Regions from separate parts of the Variovorax sp. EBFNA2 genome, predicted to be linked through region 3. Evidence: riboswitches for the same ligand, from Rfam matches in the RefSeq annotation. Region 3 holds a riboswitch; each other region holds the start of a gene.
What was found. A riboswitch is a leader RNA that binds a small molecule or an ion and turns the genes downstream of it on or off. The one in region 3 is predicted to bind glycine.
Positions count from the first base shown of each region.

Region 1: another riboswitch for glycine. It lies ahead of gcvT (glycine cleavage system aminomethyltransferase GcvT); the one in region 3 lies ahead of RZE79_RS03435 (D-amino acid dehydrogenase).
Region 2: another riboswitch for glycine. It lies ahead of RZE79_RS24205 (ABC transporter substrate-binding protein); the one in region 3 lies ahead of RZE79_RS03435 (D-amino acid dehydrogenase).

Region 1 covers NZ_CP138496.1:2,568,394-2,574,310, reverse strand. Annotated here, with positions in the region: gene RZE79_RS12005 (MFS transporter) at 1-399, shown strand, start outside; gene RZE79_RS12000 (hypothetical protein) at 649-1,128, shown strand; gene RZE79_RS11995 (hypothetical protein) at 1,225-1,761, shown strand; gene RZE79_RS11990 (N-acetylmuramoyl-L-alanine amidase) at 1,856-2,533, shown strand; glycine riboswitch at 2,583-2,673, shown strand; glycine riboswitch at 2,686-2,790, shown strand; gene gcvT (glycine cleavage system aminomethyltransferase GcvT) at 2,838-4,013, shown strand; gene gcvH (glycine cleavage system protein GcvH) at 4,085-4,456, shown strand; gene gcvP (aminomethyl-transferring glycine dehydrogenase) at 4,517-5,917, shown strand, end outside.
Region 2 covers NZ_CP138496.1:5,153,337-5,159,253, reverse strand. Annotated here, with positions in the region: gene RZE79_RS24220 (Pr6Pr family membrane protein) at 1-189, opposite strand, end outside; gene RZE79_RS24215 (DUF1161 domain-containing protein) at 203-553, opposite strand; gene RZE79_RS24210 (NADP-dependent isocitrate dehydrogenase) at 738-2,972, opposite strand; glycine riboswitch at 3,239-3,363, shown strand; gene RZE79_RS24205 (ABC transporter substrate-binding protein) at 3,505-5,088, shown strand; gene RZE79_RS24200 (ABC transporter permease) at 5,111-5,917, shown strand, end outside.
Region 3 covers NZ_CP138496.1:771,649-777,565, reverse strand. Annotated here, with positions in the region: gene rfbD (dTDP-4-dehydrorhamnose reductase) at 1-751, opposite strand, end outside; gene rfbB (dTDP-glucose 4,6-dehydratase) at 748-1,827, opposite strand; glycine riboswitch at 1,946-2,035, shown strand; glycine riboswitch at 2,080-2,186, shown strand; gene RZE79_RS03435 (D-amino acid dehydrogenase) at 2,278-3,579, shown strand; gene RZE79_RS03430 (FIST C-terminal domain-containing protein) at 3,599-4,879, opposite strand; gene RZE79_RS03425 (PhaM family polyhydroxyalkanoate granule multifunctional regulatory protein) at 4,929-5,711, opposite strand; gene RZE79_RS03420 (PLP-dependent aminotransferase family protein) at 5,776-5,917, opposite strand, start outside.

The DNA.
Region 1 (5,917 bases), 1.8 Mb from region 3:
TGGCTCGGGGATCGCGTCGGGCGCATGGGCACGATTCGCTGCGGCTATCTGCTCGCGCTGCCGGCGATGGCGGGCCTCGTGCTCGCGTCGACCCCGGGCGCAGCGCTGGCCTGCACCGCGTGGCTCGGCATGAGCATGTTCCTGCCCTTCGCCGCGCAGGTGACGCTCGCGCAGGACTACCTGCCGCGCAACCCGGCCACCGCCAGCGGCATCACGCTCGGCCTCGCGCTCTCGGTCGGCGGGCTGGTGTCGCCGCTGTTCGGCCTGCTGTCGGACGCACGCGGGCTCGGCGTGACGCTCACGGTGGTGTTGTGCGTGCTGTGCGTTGCGACCGTGCTGGCCTTGCGGCTTCGCAACCGCACGGTGCAGGTGATGGCGGGCGAGGCTGCTGCGGCCTGACCCCAACCCCGCGCCTCTCGTGCGCAGGACACTGGGTGCTTCTCGCAGCGAAATCAAGGAGGAGCCGAAGGCGGGGGACATTCGCGGAGAGAAGTACCCGGTGTCCTGTGCACACGCCTGAACAACGGACCACCGAAATCCGTGGGCCATTCAACGCCGCGCGCGCCCTCTTTCACTGCCAGAATCGACGCAAGCTTCGACGTCGAGCCTGACAGACAAGAAGAAGGAAAGAGGAAGGAGAAGGACGCCATGCATCGAATCGCCGCCCAAGGTTGCAGCCTCGCAGCCATCGGCCTGCTGGCCACGGCCGGTCTCGCGGCCCCACCGGCCGCCGCGCCTGTGCCGTCGTCGGCGGCAGCACCCGTCGTCGCCGCGAGCCCCGTCGCCCATCTCGCTGAAGTGGAAGCCGCGGTGCGCGCCTGGGCGGCGGCCTGGTCCGCGCGCGATGTCGAGCGCTACCTCGCCGCCTATGCGCCCGACTTCACCCCCGCGCGCGGCCAGACCCGCGAACGCTGGGAGGCCGACCGGCGCGCCCGCATCACGGGCAAGTCGCGCATCAGCGTGGGCATCGAGGGGCTGGTGATCAGCATCCAGGGCACGTCGGCCAGCGCGGAGTTCCGGCAGGTCTATCGCGCCGATGCGCTGACCGAAACCGACCGCAAGACGCTCGAGCTGCAACGCATGGGCACGCGCTGGCTGATCCGCAAGGAAAACAGCGCGGGCAACTGATCCGCGCCGCCATTTCCCTGTAAGGCAAATGGTTCACGAAGGTGTCACCACTTGCAACGATGCTGCAGCCTTCGACCTCCGAAAGCTGTGGCTGCCATGTTCCCCACCAAGACCGAGAAGGCCCGCGACGAACTCCAGGCCGGGCAGCGCACGCTCAGCCAGCGTGAGCGCGCCCTGCTGCTCATGGCCGACGGGCGGCGCTCGCTGACCGACTTCAGTCCGCTCTTCCCGAGCCGCGGCGAGGCCGAGCAGGCGATCCAGGGCCTGATGCAGCGCGGCTACCTCCAGGACGCGCGGCCGGTGCCGGTCCAACCGCCGCCCGTTCCCACGTCCGCTCCGACCGCCGAGCCGATCCAGGTCGCCACCTCGGCCGACAGCTTCGACGGCAAGCGCTCGCTGGCCACCACGCGCATGTTCCTGTTCGACATCTGCGAGCGCATGTTCGTGCGCCGCGACCCGCGCTTCGCCAACCAGATGCGCGACGCCCTGCGCGAGGCGCGCGACCGCGAGGCCATGCTGACCATCGCTGCGCTGATGCTCTCCGAGATCGAGAAGGCCGCCGGCCCCGAGCGCGCCGACTCGCTGCGCGAGCGCATCGACAAGCTGCTGCCGCTGGCCGAAACCGTGCACTGAACCTGGCGGCTGCGGGTCGCCATCCCTCAACCAGGGGACGCGGGCCCCCAGGGCTGCTTGCTAGAACCCAACTCCCAAAACAAGGAGGTTCAGCATGCCGAGTCCGAAGAGCTATCACTTCACGCTTCCCAAGTCGAAACGACCGGGCGAAGTCTCCCTCAACGAGCCGTGGTACCCCGGCGTGCAGCCCTACTGGCCGACGTGCACGACGAAGCGATCGGTCGATCCGATCATGGGCATCACCACGGTGGTCATTCACGCAACGGCCGGTGGGTCGTCTGCCGGCGCCATCTCGGTGATGAAAAAGCCGACCGATGCCGCCTCGTTCCACTGGCTGGTTCCCGATGAAGATGAGGACCAGCACGGCGAACTCGTCTGGGCCTGCGTGCCGGAGGCGCTCGCGGCATGGCACGTGCGCAATGCGGCCTCGCATCCCGATGTGAACGACGGCGCCAAGCGCGTCAACCACTGGTCGCTTGGCATCGAGGTCGTGAACAAGCAGGAGCTCGACCCGTTCTCCCCTTGGCAAGTCGAAATCACGGCCCGCATCGTTCGCCATTGCTGGGCCAAGTACCCCAACCTCGCCCACGTGGTCTCGCATGCCAAGCTGGACCCGGACCGCCGCACCGACCCCGGCACCTTGTTCGATTGGGAGCGCTTCAAGCATCTGGTGCTGAATGGCGAGGCCGATGCCATTCCCGTGGCGGTCGCTTCCGCCAAGCCGCTCTCTGAACTGCCGGCGTCCGAGGCGCTGGGGTGCTGCCACACCTGAGGCCCCCACGAGCACTTCGACACCAGCCCCGGCCCCGCGATCCACTACACTCGCCGGGTCAGGAGAGAGCCCCGCATGACGGGGCCGCCGAAGGCGCAGGGGATCCCCGAACGCTCAGGCAAAAGGACTGACAAGACGCCGGCCACCACCGGCGTTTCCTTGCTGGAGAGAGGCCGTGGCATTGCATGCGGCCCACCGAAGGAGCAAACCCCGATCGTGGGGCGAATCTCTCAGGTAAAGCGGACAGCAGGGGTGGCCCGTGGCGTTGCAGCCATGGATTTCGACTGCCCCTTTGGAGTGCCCCGTGGCTGCTTCTTCCGCTTCCTCCGACGCCCAACTTCTCAAGACACCGCTGTACGACCTCCACGTGGAGCTCGGCGCGCGCATGGTGCCTTTCGCCGGCTATTCGATGCCGGTCCAGTACCCCGCCGGCCTGATGGCCGAGCACAAGCACACGCGCGATGCGGCCGGCCTGTTCGACATCTCGCACATGGGCCAGCTGCGCCTCGTCGGCCCCGACGCCGCCGCCGCCTTCGAAACCCTGATGCCCGTCGACGTGGTCGACCTGCCGGCCGGCAAGCAGCGCTACGGTCTGCTGCTGAACGACGAGGGCGGCATCCTCGACGACCTGATGTTCTTCAACGAAGGCCACGGTTCGCTCTTCGTGATCGTCAACGGCGCCTGCAAGGTGGCCGACATCGCCCACATCCAGCAGAAGATCGGCGCGCGCTGCGAGGTGCAGCCCCTGCCCGACCACGCCTTGCTCGCGCTGCAGGGCCCGCAGGCTGCGGCCACGCTGGCGCGCCTGTCGCCCGGCATCGAGCGCTTCGTGTTCATGACGGGCGGCGCGGTGCAGATCGGCGGCATCCCCGCCTTCGTCACCCGCAGCGGCTACACCGGCGAAGACGGCTTCGAGATCTCGGTGGCCGGCAAGGACGCCGACGCCCTCGCCCGCCTGCTGCTCGCGCAGCCCGAAGTGAAGCCTGTCGGCCTGGGCGCGCGCAACTCGCTGCGGCTCGAAGCCGGCCTGTGCCTGTACGGCAACGACATCGACACCACCACCACCCCGGTCGAAGCCTCGCTTAACTGGGCGATCCAGAAGGTGCGCCGCGCCGGCGGTGCGCGCGAAGGCGGCTTTCCGGGCGCGGCCAAGGTGCTGGCCCAACTGGCCGCCGTCGCCTCGGGTGCGGCCGGCCACACCGACCACGAGACGCTCACGCGCAAGCGCGTCGGCCTCGTGGCGCTGGAGCGCATTCCGGTGCGCGACGGCACGCTGCTGCAATCGCTCGAAGGCCAGGACATCGGCACCGTCACCAGCGGCCTGCTCGGCCCCACAGCCGACCGCTGCGTCGCCATGGGCTACGTGGCTGCTGCCTTTGCCGAGCCCGGCACGCGCGTGCAGGCCATCGTGCGCGGCAAGCCGGTGCCGATGGAGGTGTCGACGATGCCTTTCGTGCCGACGCGCTACTACCGCGGCTGACCGCCACTGAACACCGCAGACCCGGCTAGGCTCTGCACCCCGATTCCATTTTTTCCACGAGGAGTTTTTTCATGAGCATCAAATACACCAAGGACCACGAATGGGTGGCGGCTGAAGGCGGCGCCGCCACCGTCGGCATCACCGTGCATGCGCAGGACGCGCTGGGCGACGTGGTGTTCGTCGACCTGCCCGAAGTCGGCAAGACCTTCGCACAGGGCGAGGTCGCCGGTGTGGTCGAGTCGGTGAAGGCCGCCGCCGATGTGTTCATGCCCGTGTCGGGCGAGATCACCGAAGTGAACGAAGCGCTGCGCGCCGACCCGTCGCTGGCCAACAGCGACCCGCTGGCCTCCGGCTGGTTCTTCAAGGTCAAGCTGAGCGAGCCCGCGCAGCTCGACGCCCTGCTCGACGCGGCCACCTACGACAAGTTCGCCGCCGAATCCTGATCCGCTGAACCGCAGCAGTTTCTTCGCACCTTCGTTCCTTCCCCCCGAGCCTTCACCGCCATGCCGATTCCCGCCCTTCCCTCTTTGCAAGAACTAGAGAACGCCGAAGAATTTCTCGCCCGCCACATCGGCATCGATGCAGCGGACGAGGCGCGCATGCTGCCGGTGATCGGCTCGGAAACGCGTGCGGAGCTCATCGACGGCATCGTGCCGGCGGCCATCCGCCGCGCGAAGCCGATGCGCCTGCCCGCGCCGGTGACCGAAGCCGACGCGCTGGCCGAGCTGAAGACGCTGGCGTCGAAGAACAAGGTGTTCAAGAGCTTCATCGGCCAGGGCTACTACGGCACGCACACGCCGGGCGTGATCCTGCGCAACATCCTGGAGAACCCCGCCTGGTACACGGCCTACACGCCCTACCAGGCCGAAATCTCGCAGGGCCGCATGGAAGCCCTGCTCAACTTCCAGACGATGGTGTGCGACCTCACGGGCATGGCCATCGCCAACGCCTCGATGCTCGACGAGGCCACGGCAGCCGCCGAGGCCATGACGCTCGCCAAGCGCAGCGTGAAAAGCAAGAGCAACGTGTTCCTGGTGTCGGGTGATTGCCACCCGCAGACCATCGAGGTCATCAAGACGCGCGCCGCGCCGCTGGGCATCGAAGTCAAGGTGAGCACCGTGTCGGAAACGCTGCCGCACCTGATGGTGAGCGGCGAGTTCTTCGGCGTGCTCGCACAGTACCCCGCCACCACCGGCCACGTGCACGACCTGCGCCCGCTCGCGGGCCACGCACACCAGTGCGACGCCGCCTTCATCGTCGCGGCCGACCTGCTGGCGCTGACTCTCTTGGTCGCCCCCGGCGAGTTCGATGCCGACATCGTCTGCGGCACCACGCAGCGCTTCGGCATGCCGCTGTGCAACGGCGGCCCGCACGCCGCCTACCTGGCCTGCCGCGATTCGTTCAAGCGCTCACTGCCCGGCCGCCTCGTCGGCGTGAGCGTCGACACGCACGGCCAGCCCGCCTACCGCCTCGCGCTGCAGACGCGCGAGCAGCACATCCGCCGCGAGAAAGCCACCTCCAACATCTGCACCGCGCAGGTGCTGCCGGCCGTGGTCGCCAGCATGTACGCCGTGTACCACGGCCCCGACGGCCTCACGCGCATTGCCCAGCGCGTGGCCGTGCTCACCGCCATCCTCGCCAGGGGCCTGTCGCAGATGGGCCGCGAGCCGGTGAACACCACCGCCTTCGACTCGCTGACGATCCGCACCGGCGACGACACGGCCGCGATCATCGAGCGTGCGCAGGCCGGCGGCGTCAACCTGCGCCAGCGCCTGCAGCAGCACCTGGGCATCTCGCTGGACGAAACCACCACGCGCGCCGACATCGAAACCCTGTGGGCGCTGTTCGTGCCCGCCGGCACCGCGATGCCGCGCTTCGACGAACTGGCCGAGAGCACCACGCCG
Region 2 (5,917 bases), 2.1 Mb from region 3:
AAACGCCGGCTGCCAGAGGCGGCGCGCGCCGAGCACCAGCACGATCGCCGCGAACAGGTTCGAGAGGTTGGTGAAGAAGCTGAAGAAGTTGACGACGTTGAAGCCCATGCGGACATGGATCGTCAGCTGCCAGCCGATGGCCACGAGGGTCAGCAGGCCGAAGAAGAGGCGCAGGGCAGGCCAAGCCATGGGTTGCCGATCCTCAGGGCTTGCAAGTGCCGCCCATGGACACCGAGCCGTCCTTGCACTCGGTGAGCAGGGGCTCGCCGCGTGGCGCGGGGGCTGACGTGGAGGCGGGGGGCGGCGAGGCCGTACCGCCTTCGCGCTGGTAGACGATCTTCTTGGTGCCGAGGTCGCAGCTGCCCACGATCTGGCCGCTCGCCGTGGCGGCGGCATCGACGGTGAGGACGCTGAAATTGGTGACGCCCGACGCGGCGATCTTGGCTTCGATCTCGGCGCGCAGCGTGTCGCAGTTGCTCTGGGCGTGGGCGCTGCCAAAGGCCACGAACAGGGTCGAAGCGGCAGCAGCAACAGCAAGCAGACGAAGTTTCATGAGGGGCCTGCCTTTCTTTTCTCTTGCAGTGGAGTGGGGCGGGGAATCGACGTCTAGTTTCGCGCTGCACGGCGGCAGACGCAAAGACAAACACAAAAACAAACGGCCTGCCGCGCGAGCAACAGGCCGTTGGTAGGAAGGCTTCCGGGTCAGCACAGACCCGGAAGACGCAGGCGCAGCGGGATCAGACCGCCGGGGCCAGCACCGCGTTCAGCGTGGGGCTGGGGCGCATCACGGCTTCGTACTTGGCCTTGTCGGCCAGGTAGTAGCCGCCGATGTCCACGGGCTTGCCCTGCACGGCCGCGAGTTCGTCGACGATCTTCTTCTCGTTGGCGGTGAGCGCCTCGGCGAGCTTCTTGAACTTGGCTTGCAGGTCCTTGTCCTCGGTCTGCGCGGCGAGTTCCTGGGCCCAGTACATGGCCAGGTAGAACTGGCTGCCGCGGTTGTCGAGCTGACCGGTCTTGGGCGACGGGTTCTTGTTGTTGTCGAGCAGCTGGCCCGTGGCCGCGTCGAGCGTCTTGGACAGGATCTTGGCTTGCGCGTTGCCGGTCTTCAGGCCCAGGTCTTCCAGGCTCACGGCCAGCGCGAGGAATTCGCCGAGCGAATCCCAGCGCAGGTGGTTTTCTTCCACCAGCTGCTGCACGTGCTTGGGGGCCGAGCCGCCCGCGCCGGTTTCGTACATGCCGCCGCCGGCCATCAGGGGCACGATCGACAGCATCTTGGCCGAGGTACCCAGTTCCATGATGGGGAACAGGTCGGTCAGGTAGTCGCGCAGGATGTTGCCGGTGGCGCTGATGGTGTCCAGGCCGCGCACGACGCGCTCCAGCGTGTAGCGCATGGCACGCACCTGGCTCATGATCTGGATGTCCAGGCCCGTGGTGTCGTGCTCGTGCAGGTACATCTTGACCTTGGTGATCAGCTGCGCCTCGTGCGGGCGGTAGGCGTCGAGCCAGAACACGACCGGCATGCCGGAGTTGCGTGCGCGGTTGACGGCCAGCTTCACCCAGTCGCGAATGGCGGCGTCCTTGACCTGGCACATGCGCCAGATGTCGCCCTTTTCGACGTCTTCGCTCATCAGCACTTCGCCGGTGTCCAGGTCGGTGATGTTGGCCACGCCGTCTTCGGCGATCTCGAAGGTCTTGTCATGCGAGCCGTACTCTTCGGCCTTCTGGGCCATGAGGCCGACGTTGGGCACGGTGCCCATGGTCTTGGGGTCGAAGGCGCCGTGCCACTTGCAGAAGTTGATGATCTCCTGGTAGATGCGGGCGAAGGTCGATTCGGGCATCACGGCCTTGACGTCCTTCAGGCGGCCGTCGGCGCCCCACATCTTGCCGCCGTTGCGGATCATGGCGGGCATCGAGGCGTCCACGATCACGTCGTTGGGCGAGTGGAAGTTGGTGATGCCCTTGGCCGAGTCGACCATGGCCAGCTCGGGGCGGCCTTCGTGGCAGGCGTGCAGGTCGCGCTTGATCTCGTCCTGCGTGCTCTGGGGCAGCGTGGCGATCTTGTTGTACAGGTCGACCATGCCGTTGTTGACGTTGATGCCCAGCTCGTCGAACAGCTTGCCGTGTTTCTCGAAGGCTTCCTTGTAGAAGATCTTCACGCAGTGGCCGAACACGATGGGGTGCGAGACCTTCATCATGGTCGCCTTGACGTGCAGCGAGAACATGACGCCGGTCTTGTGCGCGTCTTCGATTTCCTTTTCATAGAAGGCCAGCAGGGCCTTCTTGCTCATGAACATCGAGTCGATGATTTCGCGGTCGAGCAGGGCGACCTTGGGCTTGAGCACGATGGTCTTGCCGCTCTTGGTGATCAGCTCCATCTTGACGTTGCGCGCGCGGTCCAGGGTCATGGACTTTTCGCCGTGATAGAAGTCGCCGCCGTGCATGTGCGAGACGTGCGAGCGCGAGGCCTGGCTCCACTCGGCCATGCTGTGCGGGTTCTTGCGGGCGTATTCCTTCACGGCGCGGGGCGCGCGGCGGTCGGAGTTGCCTTCGCGCAGCACGGGGTTCACGGCGCTGCCGGTGCACTTGTTGTAGCGCGCGCGGATGTCCTTGTCCTCGTCCGAGGTCGGGTTCTCCGGATAGTCGGGAATCTTGTAGCCCTTGCCCTGCAGTTCCTTGATGGCCGACTTGAGCTGCGACACCGAGGCGCTGATGTTGGGCAGCTTGATGATGTTGGCGTCAGGCCGCAGCGTGAGCTTGCCCAGTTCGGCCAGGTTGTCGGGCACCTTCTGGTCGTCGCTCAGGAACTCGGGGAACTCGCCCAGGATGCGGGCGGCCACCGAGATGTCGCTCGTCGTCACGTTGATGCCGGCCGGCGCGGTGAAGGCGCGCACGATGGGCAGGAAGGCGTAGGTCGCCAGCAGCGGCGCCTCGTCGGTGAGGGTGTAGACGATGGTGGGTTGCTTCGTGCTCATGCGCTTGCTTCCGTAGGTTCTGGGTTGTCGAGAGGGCTGAAATTTCATTGGGCGAAATGGACTTTCGCCGGAGCCCCCCATTGTCGCCCGGTCGGGCCGGGGCGCTGTCGGAGAAACCCCGATGACCCCGCTGCCGCGGCCCATGCCACCCCGTGGCACGCAAACTGCTTTGAAGAAAGCATCCAGGAGAAATGCCTAGCTCGATGCGTCGAGCTGGTGCATTACCGAAGGCGATAGCCCATAACGCTCAGGTCCCAAGACTGGATTTTTCTAACGCTGGAGAGCGCTGACCGGCCCCCTTGCAGGGGATCGAGGGCAGCCGCCGAAGGGGCAAGCCCTCGCGATGTGCGTGCAGGGTGAATCTCTCAGGCAAAAGGACAGCAGGGGCACGCCGCGCGATGCGCGCGGTGTGTCCGTGTTCGCTCCGGAGCCTTTCATTTTCATGACCTGTTTCCCGCACCGCCGCACGACGCCCGCGCCCCCGGCGTTGCCCGCGCGCGCGCCCCTCTTTTTTCAACCGGAGAACTGACCCATGCTGAAGACACGACAACTGAAAGCCCTGTTCGCAGGCGCCTTGCTGGCCGCGGCAGCGGCCTCCTCCTTCGCGCAGGACACCGGTAAGGTGCTGCGCCTCGTGCCGCAGTCCGACCTGAAGATCCTCGACCCGATCTGGACCACTGCCTTCGTCACGCGCAACCACGGCTACATGGTCTACGACACGCTCTTCGGCGTGGACGCCCAGGGCAAGGTGCTCCCGCAGATGGTCGACAAGTACACGACCAGCGCCGACGGCAAGACCTGGACCTTCACGCTGCGCAAGGGCCTGGCCTTCCATGACGGCAAGCCCGTCACCTCGGAAGACGTGCTCGCCTCGCTCAAGCGATGGGGCCAGCGCGACGGGCTGGGCCAGAAGATGTTCACTGCCCTGGACAAGACCGAGGCGGTCGATGCCAACAGCTTCAGGTTCGTCTTCAAGGAGCCCTTCGGCATGGTGCTCGACGCGCTGAGCAAGCCGTCGTCGAACCCGCCCTTCATCATGCCGGCGCGCGTGGCCGCCACGCCGGCCGACAAGCAGATCGACGACGCCACCGGCTCTGGCCCCTACATCTTCAAGAAGGACGAATACCGCCCCGGCGAAAAGATCGTCTACCTGAAGAACACCAGGTACGTGCCGCGCGCCGAGGCGCCGTCGGGCACGGCCGGTGGCAAGAACGTGTACGTCGACCGCATGGAGTGGATCGTCCTGAAGGACGCACAAACGCAGGCCAATGCGCTGGCCAACGGCGAGGTCGACATGATCGAGTGGGTGCCCTCCGAGCAGTACACCGCGCTCAAGAACAACCCCGCCATCACGCTCGACAGCCCCGTGTCGAAGGGCTCGTTCGCGCTGCACCTGAACCACCTGATTCCGCCCTTCGACAACCCGAAGATCGCGCAGGCCGCCTTCATGGCCATCAACCAGGAGGCGCTGATGCGCGCCCAGCTGGTGCACAAGGAGCTGTACAACGGCTGCGCGTCCATCTACCCCTGCGGCTCGGCCTTCGCCTCCGACAAGACCGGCTACTTCACCGGCAAGCCGCAGTTCGAAAAGGCCAAGGCGCTGCTCAAGGAGGCAGGCTATGACGGCAAGCCCGTGGTGCTGATGTACCCGGCCGATTTCGCGGTGCTCAACAAGTTTCCACCGGTGATGGCGCAACTGCTCAAGCAGGCCGGCTTCAACGTCGACATGCAGTCGATGGACTGGCCCACGCTGGTCACGCGCCGCGCCAAGAAAGACCCGGTTGCCAACGGCGGCTGGAACCTGTTCATCACCGGCTGGGGCATTGCCGACAACATGAACCCGATGTTCTTCGCGCCGCTCACGGGCAATGGCGAGAAGGGCTGGTTCGGCTGGGCCACCGACGACAAGCTGGAGCAGCTCAAGTCCGACTTCCTTGCCAGCAGCGACGAACCCCAACGCAAGGAGCTGGCCACCGCCATCCAGCAGCGCGTGTACGACACCGGCATCTACGCACCCATCGGCGAGTACAAGCCGCTCACGGCCTACCGCAAGGGCGTGGTGAGCGGCGTGGTGCGCTCGCCGGTCGCCGTGTTCTGGAACCTGAAGAAGAACTGACGCGGCCGGACCGGGAGTCACCATGCTGCTCTTTCTTGCACGCCGCATTCTCTCGACCGTGCCGGTGCTCGTCATCGTCGCGCTCATCGTGTTCCTGATGCTGCGGCTCGCGCCCGGCGACCCGGCTGCCGCCATCGTGGGCGACAGCGGCACCAGCGAGAACATCGCCAAGGTGCGCGAGCAGCTGGGGCTCAACCAGTCGCTGCCCGTGCAGTTCTTCCACTGGAGTGCACAACTGCTGCAGGGCAACCTCGGTGAGTCGTACTTCATGAAGAAGACGGTGGTGGAGCTGATCGGCCAGCGCATCGAAGCCACGGTGTCGCTCGCGGCCGTGACGCTGGTGGCCACCATCCTCATCGCGGTGCCGCTCGGCGTGCTCGCGGCGTGGCGCCACGGCGGCTGGCTCGACCGCATGCTGATGGGCTTCTCGGTCATGGGCTTTTCGATCCCCGCGTTCGTGATCGGCTACGTGCTCATCTGGATCTTTGCGCTGCACCTGCAGTGGCTGCCGGTGCAGGGTTACCAGCGACTGAGCCAGGGGCCTTTGCTGTGGCTCAAGCACCTGATCCTGCCGTCGATCACGCTGTCGATCATCTACGTGGCGCTGATCGCGCGCGTCACGCGTGCGGCCGTGGCCGAGGCGATGACCGAGGACTACATCCGCACCGCGCGCGCCAAGGGCATCTCCGAGACGCGGCTGCTGATGCGCCACGCGCTCGCCAACGCGGCCATTCCCATCGTCACGGTCATCGGCATCGGCATCGCGCTCCTGATCGGTGGCGTGGTGGTCACCGAAACCGTGTTCGCCATTCCGGGACTCGGGCAGCTC
Region 3 (5,917 bases):
CGGCTTCCACGGCCTGCGGGCCGGCCTTGAGTTCGACGCCAGCCTGCTGGGCCATCTCGAGCACGAAGCGCGCGTAGCCATGCCAGCTGGTCTCGCCGCCTGCAATGGCGTGGTACAGCCCGGCCTTGGTCGGGTCTTGCAGCGTGGCGCGGATGGCGTGCGCCGTGATGTCGGCCAGCAACTCCGCGCCGGTCGGTGCGCCGAACTGGTCGTCAATGACCGTGAGCTTGTCGCGCTCCTTGGCCAGGCGCAGCATGGTCTTGGCGAAGTTGCCGCCGCGTGCGGCGTAGACCCAACTCGTGCGGAAGATCAGGTGCTTCGCGCAATGCTTGGCGACCAGTTGCTCGCCTTCGAGCTTGGTCTGGCCGTACACGCTGAGCGGGCCGGTCGCGTCGTCTTCCTTCCAGGGCTTGGTGCCACTGCCGTCGAAAACGTAGTCGGTGGAGTAATGCACCATCAGCGCGCCGATCTGCTGCGCGGCCTCGGCCACCACGCCGGGCGAGGTGGCGTTGAGCTTGCGCGCAAAGTCGGGCTCGCTTTCGGCCTTGTCGACGGCGGTGTGCGCGGCGGCATTGACGATGACGTCAGGACGCACGGCCCGCACCGTCTCGGCCAGCTGCTCGGGACGGCTGAAGTCGGCGTGGAAGTCGGTGCTGTCGAAATCCAGCGCGACCAGTTCGCCGAGCGGCGCGAGGCTGCGCTGCAGCTCCCAGCCGACCTGTCCGCCCTTGCCAAGCAGCAGCAGCTTCATGCGCCGGCCTTCGCCGTCGTGGCGTCGTATTGCTTTTCGACCCACTCGCGGTATGCGCCGCTTTGCACGTTGCGCACCCACTCGCCGTTCGCGAGGTACCACTCGACGGTCTTGCGAATACCGGTGTCGAAGGTCTCGGCGGGCTTCCAGCCAAGCTCGGCCTCGAGCTTGCGTGCATCGATGGCGTAGCGGCGGTCATGGCCCGGGCGGTCCGTGACGTAGGTGATCTGTTCCTTGTACGGCTTGCCGTCGGCGCGCGGGCTCAGCTCGTCGAGCAGCGCACACACGGTGTTGACGATCTCGATGTTGGGCTTCTCGTTCCAGCCGCCGACGTTGTAGGTTTCACCAAGCCGGCCGGCTTCGAGCACGCGGCGGATGGCGCTGCAGTGGTCCTTCACGTAGAGCCAGTCGCGCACCTGCATGCCGTCGCCGTACACGGGCAGGTTCTTGCCGGCCAGTGCGTTGACGATCATCAGCGGGATCAGCTTCTCGGGGAAGTGGAACGGGCCGTAGTTGTTCGAGCAGTTGGTGGTGACCACCGGCAGGCCGTAGGTGTGGTGCCAGGCGCGCACGAGGTGGTCGCTGGCGGCCTTGCTGGCCGAGTACGGGCTGTTGGGCTCGTACTTGTTCTCTTCGGTGAAGGCCGGGTCGGTCTTGGAGAGCGAGCCGTAGACCTCGTCGGTCGACACGTGCAGGAAGCGAAAGGCCGCCTTCTGGTCGGCCGGCAGCGCATTCCAGTAACCGCGCACCGATTCAAGCAGGCGGAAGGTGCCGAGCACGTTGGTCTGCACGAAGTCTTCGGGGCCGTGGATCGAGCGATCGACGTGCGATTCCGCGGCAAAGTTCACGACTGCGCGGGGTTTGTGCTCGGCCAGCAGGCGATCGAGCAGTGCGCTGTCACCGATGTCGCCTTGCACGAAGACGTGGTTCGCGTTGCCCTTGAGCGACGCGAGGGTCTCGAGGTTGCCTGCGTAGGTCAGCTTGTCGAGGTTCACGACGGGCTCGTCGCCCTGCGCGATCCAGTCGAGCACGAAATTGGCGCCAATGAAGCCTGCGCCGCCGGTAACCAGGATCATGAAGTCCCCCGCCTGTAGAAAAAAGTTTGCTTTACGCGAAATTAACAGTCAATTATCCCATCGGCGTGACGTGCCTATGTACAGGACTTGGCCCGGTCAGAGGCCCCGTCTACAATCCCCAACAATTGCAGGAGAGCGGGCCTCACGGAGGCCCTACCGAAGGCGCAAACTCCCATAAACGCTCAGGTCGGCCCGACGAAGTTCCAGGTGCAAACAAGGAACATCGGCAAGGGGTCAGTACTGCACTCATCGATACAGCCGTCTGGAGAGCCGCCACGCCATGTGGCGCACCGAAGGAGCAAACCCGCTGCGGGTGCAGCAGGGTGAATCTCTCAGGTACCGAGGACAGGGGGAGCGGCAACTTGGACAGCGGTCGTCCGGTTGCTTGCTATTCATTCAATAGCACTCCACGCCCGCCGTTCAAGCGCTGCAAACTCAAAGGTACTTGCAATGCGTGTGATCGTTCTCGGCGCCGGCCTGCTCGGCGTGACGTCGGCCTACTACCTCCAGCAACTCGGTCACGAGGTGACCGTGATCGACCGGCAGGCCACCCCGGCCGCCGAAACCAGCTTCGCCAACGGCGGCCAGATCTCGGTCAGCCATGCCGAACCGTGGGCCAATCCGAGCGCGCCGCTGAAGGTGCTGCAATGGCTCGGCAAGGAAGATGCGCCGCTGCTCTTTCGCATCCGCGCCGACATGCGCCAGTGGCTCTGGGGCCTGCAGTTTTTGCGTGAATGCACCCCCGCGCGCACCCGCCACAACATCGAACAGATCGTGCGTCTCGGTACATACAGCCGGGAAATGTTGCAGCAATTGCGTCGAGACACCGGCCTGAGCTATGACCAGCGCACGCAAGGCATCCTGCACTTTTATACGACGCAGAAAGAATTCGACGGCGCGCTCAAGCCTTCCGAGCAGATGCGCGCCCTGGGCTGCGAGCGCCTGGTGATCTCGGCCGACGAGGCCGTCAAGATCGAACCCGCCCTCGCCCACATCCGCCCGCAACTCGCCGGCGCCACGTACACCGCCGAAGACGAATCGGGCGACGCCAACCGCTTCGCGCGCGAACTCGTGAAGCTGGCCGAAGCGGCCGGCGTGAAGTTCCTCATGAGCCACACCGTGACGGCGCTGCGCGAAGCCGGCGGCAGCATCGACCACATCGAGGCCACCGACAACGAAGGCCGCTTCCAGCGCATCCGCGGCGATGCGTTCGTGCTCGCGATGGGTTCGCTGAGCCCGCTGTACGCCGCGCCGCTGGGCATCCGCCTGCCGATCTACCCGGCCAAGGGCTACTCGGTGACGCTGCCCGTGAAGGACGCATCGAAGGCGCACCAGGTCTCGCTCACCGACGACGAATACAAGCTGGTGTTCTCGCGCTACACATCCGAATCGGGCGACCGCCTGCGGATCGCCGGCACGGCCGAACTCAACGGCTACGACCGCGACCTGAACCGCGTGCGCTGCGAAGCCATCGTGCGGCGCGTCGAAGAACTCTTCCCCGGCGCCGGCGACACCGAGCGCGCGCAGTTCTGGACCGGCCTGCGCCCGGCCACGCCGAGCAACGTGCCGCTGATCGGCAAGACCAAGCTGCCGAACCTGTTCCTCAACACGGGCCACGGCACGCTCGGATGGACGCACGCCTGCGGCTCGGGCAAGTCGATCGCGCGCATCGTGAGCGGGCTCGCACCCGAGGTCGACTTCGCGTTCGCCGGCATGCCGGCCCCAACGCCACGCGCACTGCAGCCGGCCTGAACGCGACCGGCGCCGGACCTCAGTCCGGCGCAGTGAACACCGTCAGCACGCCGGTGTAGCCGTACAGGTGGTGGCGCGCGATTTCGCCGGCGGCGAAGAAGCCGACCAGCGGCACGTCGCCCAGCGCATGCCGCACGATCTGCAGCTCGGCGCCCGGTGCGCCGAAGTGCGGACCGCCGCGGCCCGAGCAGCTCACGTACACCGCGCCCGCGATGCGGCGCGCGGGATGCGGCGCGGCTTCGGCTTCGCCGGCCGCCACGGCGCGTGCGGTGGCCAGCGTCTGCTCTTCGGGCTCGAGCTCTTCGCGGATCTCGGCGCAGATGCGCATCAGGTCGGCGCGTGCCGCCTGCGCGTTGCGGCGGCAGAAACTCAGCCGCATGCCGGCTTCGGCGTTGTCGGCAATCGCGATGCCGCGGCGCGTCGGATCGAGGCCGATGATGTGGCGCACCAGCACGTCGGCACCCAGGTCGCCGGTGCGGCGCAGGCCGTCGCTGCCCGCGTCGGCCAGGCCGACCAGCGTGTTGCGCACTGCGTCGATGGCTTCCTGCGGCCGGTCGAGCGACACCTGCAGGTCGGCCAGCAGCACGTCGAGCGCCGGTTCGCCGTCGAGCGACAGCAGCAGGTTGCCGTCGGCCTCGGTGATCTCGCGCTCGCGCGCACCGCCCGTGCGCAGCGGCTGGCAGCCTTGCGTGACGCGCGACACCAGCCGCACACCCTCGCCGAACACCACGCCCGACAGGCCGCCCGAGAACACACCGCCCGCCGCGCCATGGCCGCGGATGTTGCCGTTGCCGCCGACCGCGAACTGCAGCGCGCCGCCGCGGCCGGACGAGAGCCCGCCGAACAGGTAGCCGGTGTCGGTGCGGCCCGCCATCTCGCCGATGAGCTCGCCCAGGTCGGGCGTGGCCGGGTCGGCGTGCACGAGCGCGGTGTGCGCCTCGAAGCCGCTCATTTCAGAGCTGCCCAGCGGCGCCACGCCCGAGAACACGCGGTACTGGTCGCTGGGCAGCGCGCACAGCATCAGGCTCAGGCCGGGCTCGTCGAAGTACTCGGCGTTGTTGGCCGACACGCCGATGCCGACGGTGCCCGACCAGTCGGTCACCTCGGGCAGCTCGGCACTCAGGTGATCGAGGATTTCCTGCGCCTCGCTCGCGTAGTGGTCGGTGATGTAGAGCAGCCCGAGCGTCGGGTTCGACGCGTAGTCGGGCAGCGCCATCTGCGCGCGCAACTGGGCCAGCACGAGGCCGGCGGCCATGCGCCATTGCGGGTGGGTGGCATGGCCGGTGGGAAACAGTTTCATGGTGCGTACCGACCCGTGCGTCGTCGTCTGAGGAGGTGGCTGTAAGACGTCAGCGCCGGCCGGAGGTTCGCTTGCGCGCGGCGGCGGACGTGGTTTTCTTGCGCGCGGCGGGCGCCGGCGCGGCTTTCTTGGGGGCGGCCTTTTTCGCGGCGGTCTTGGCGGCCGGCTTGCGCGCCGCCGTCACCTTGCCGATGGCCTGCTCCACGGCGTCGGCCAGCGGCTGCGCCATGGCCGGCACCTTGAGCTGCGCCGCGTCCTGCAGCGCCGTGCTCGCGATCTGCTGGAACTGCTCGGTGAGCGAGCCCCACCATTGCATCGGGTCGACGCCGGCAGCGGCAGTGGCTGGCTTGGCGCGCGACTTCTTCTTCGGCGCCGGAGTTTCTTCTTCCGCTTCGTCTTCCTCGGCCTCGTCGAACTCTTCTTCCTCTTCTTCTTCGACGGGCTCCGGTTCAGGCCGGGGTGCGGGGGCCGGCGCGGCAGGAGCCGGCGCAGGCGCCATGGCCGCGGCCTGCTGGGTGAACGCGCTGGCGATGTCTTCCATCCGCACGTTCATGCCGCGCAGGGTCGACAGCGTCATCTTCTGCACCTCGAGCGCCTGGATGGTCGCCTTGAGCGCGTGGCCGTTCTGCTCGAGCCAGTACTGGACCGTCTTCAATTCCTGGATGCGCTTGTCGACCTCTTCGACGCTCATGGTGGGCGCAACCCAGCTGGCGAGACTCGGGATGCCGGGCACCGCCCCGGCGCCCGCTGCGGCACCGCCGGCGAGGTTCTTCAGGAAGTCGAATCCGGGGACGAACTGGCTGAAGTCGAAGGGTTTGCTGGCGTTGCTCATGCGGGAGGTCTCCTGGCGGGGTTTTCTTGTGTTGGCAGCTTACTCCAAGCCCTTCGCGAGCGAATCAGAGCTCGTCCCTGACGCGGCTGAAAACCTTCCAGAACGCCGCGTCCTGCGAGGTCGCGAAGTTGATCCGCATCATCGTGCTCGGCGGGCGCCGCGCATGGAACAGCGAGCCCGGCGCGAGCAGGTAGCCCTGGTCGAGC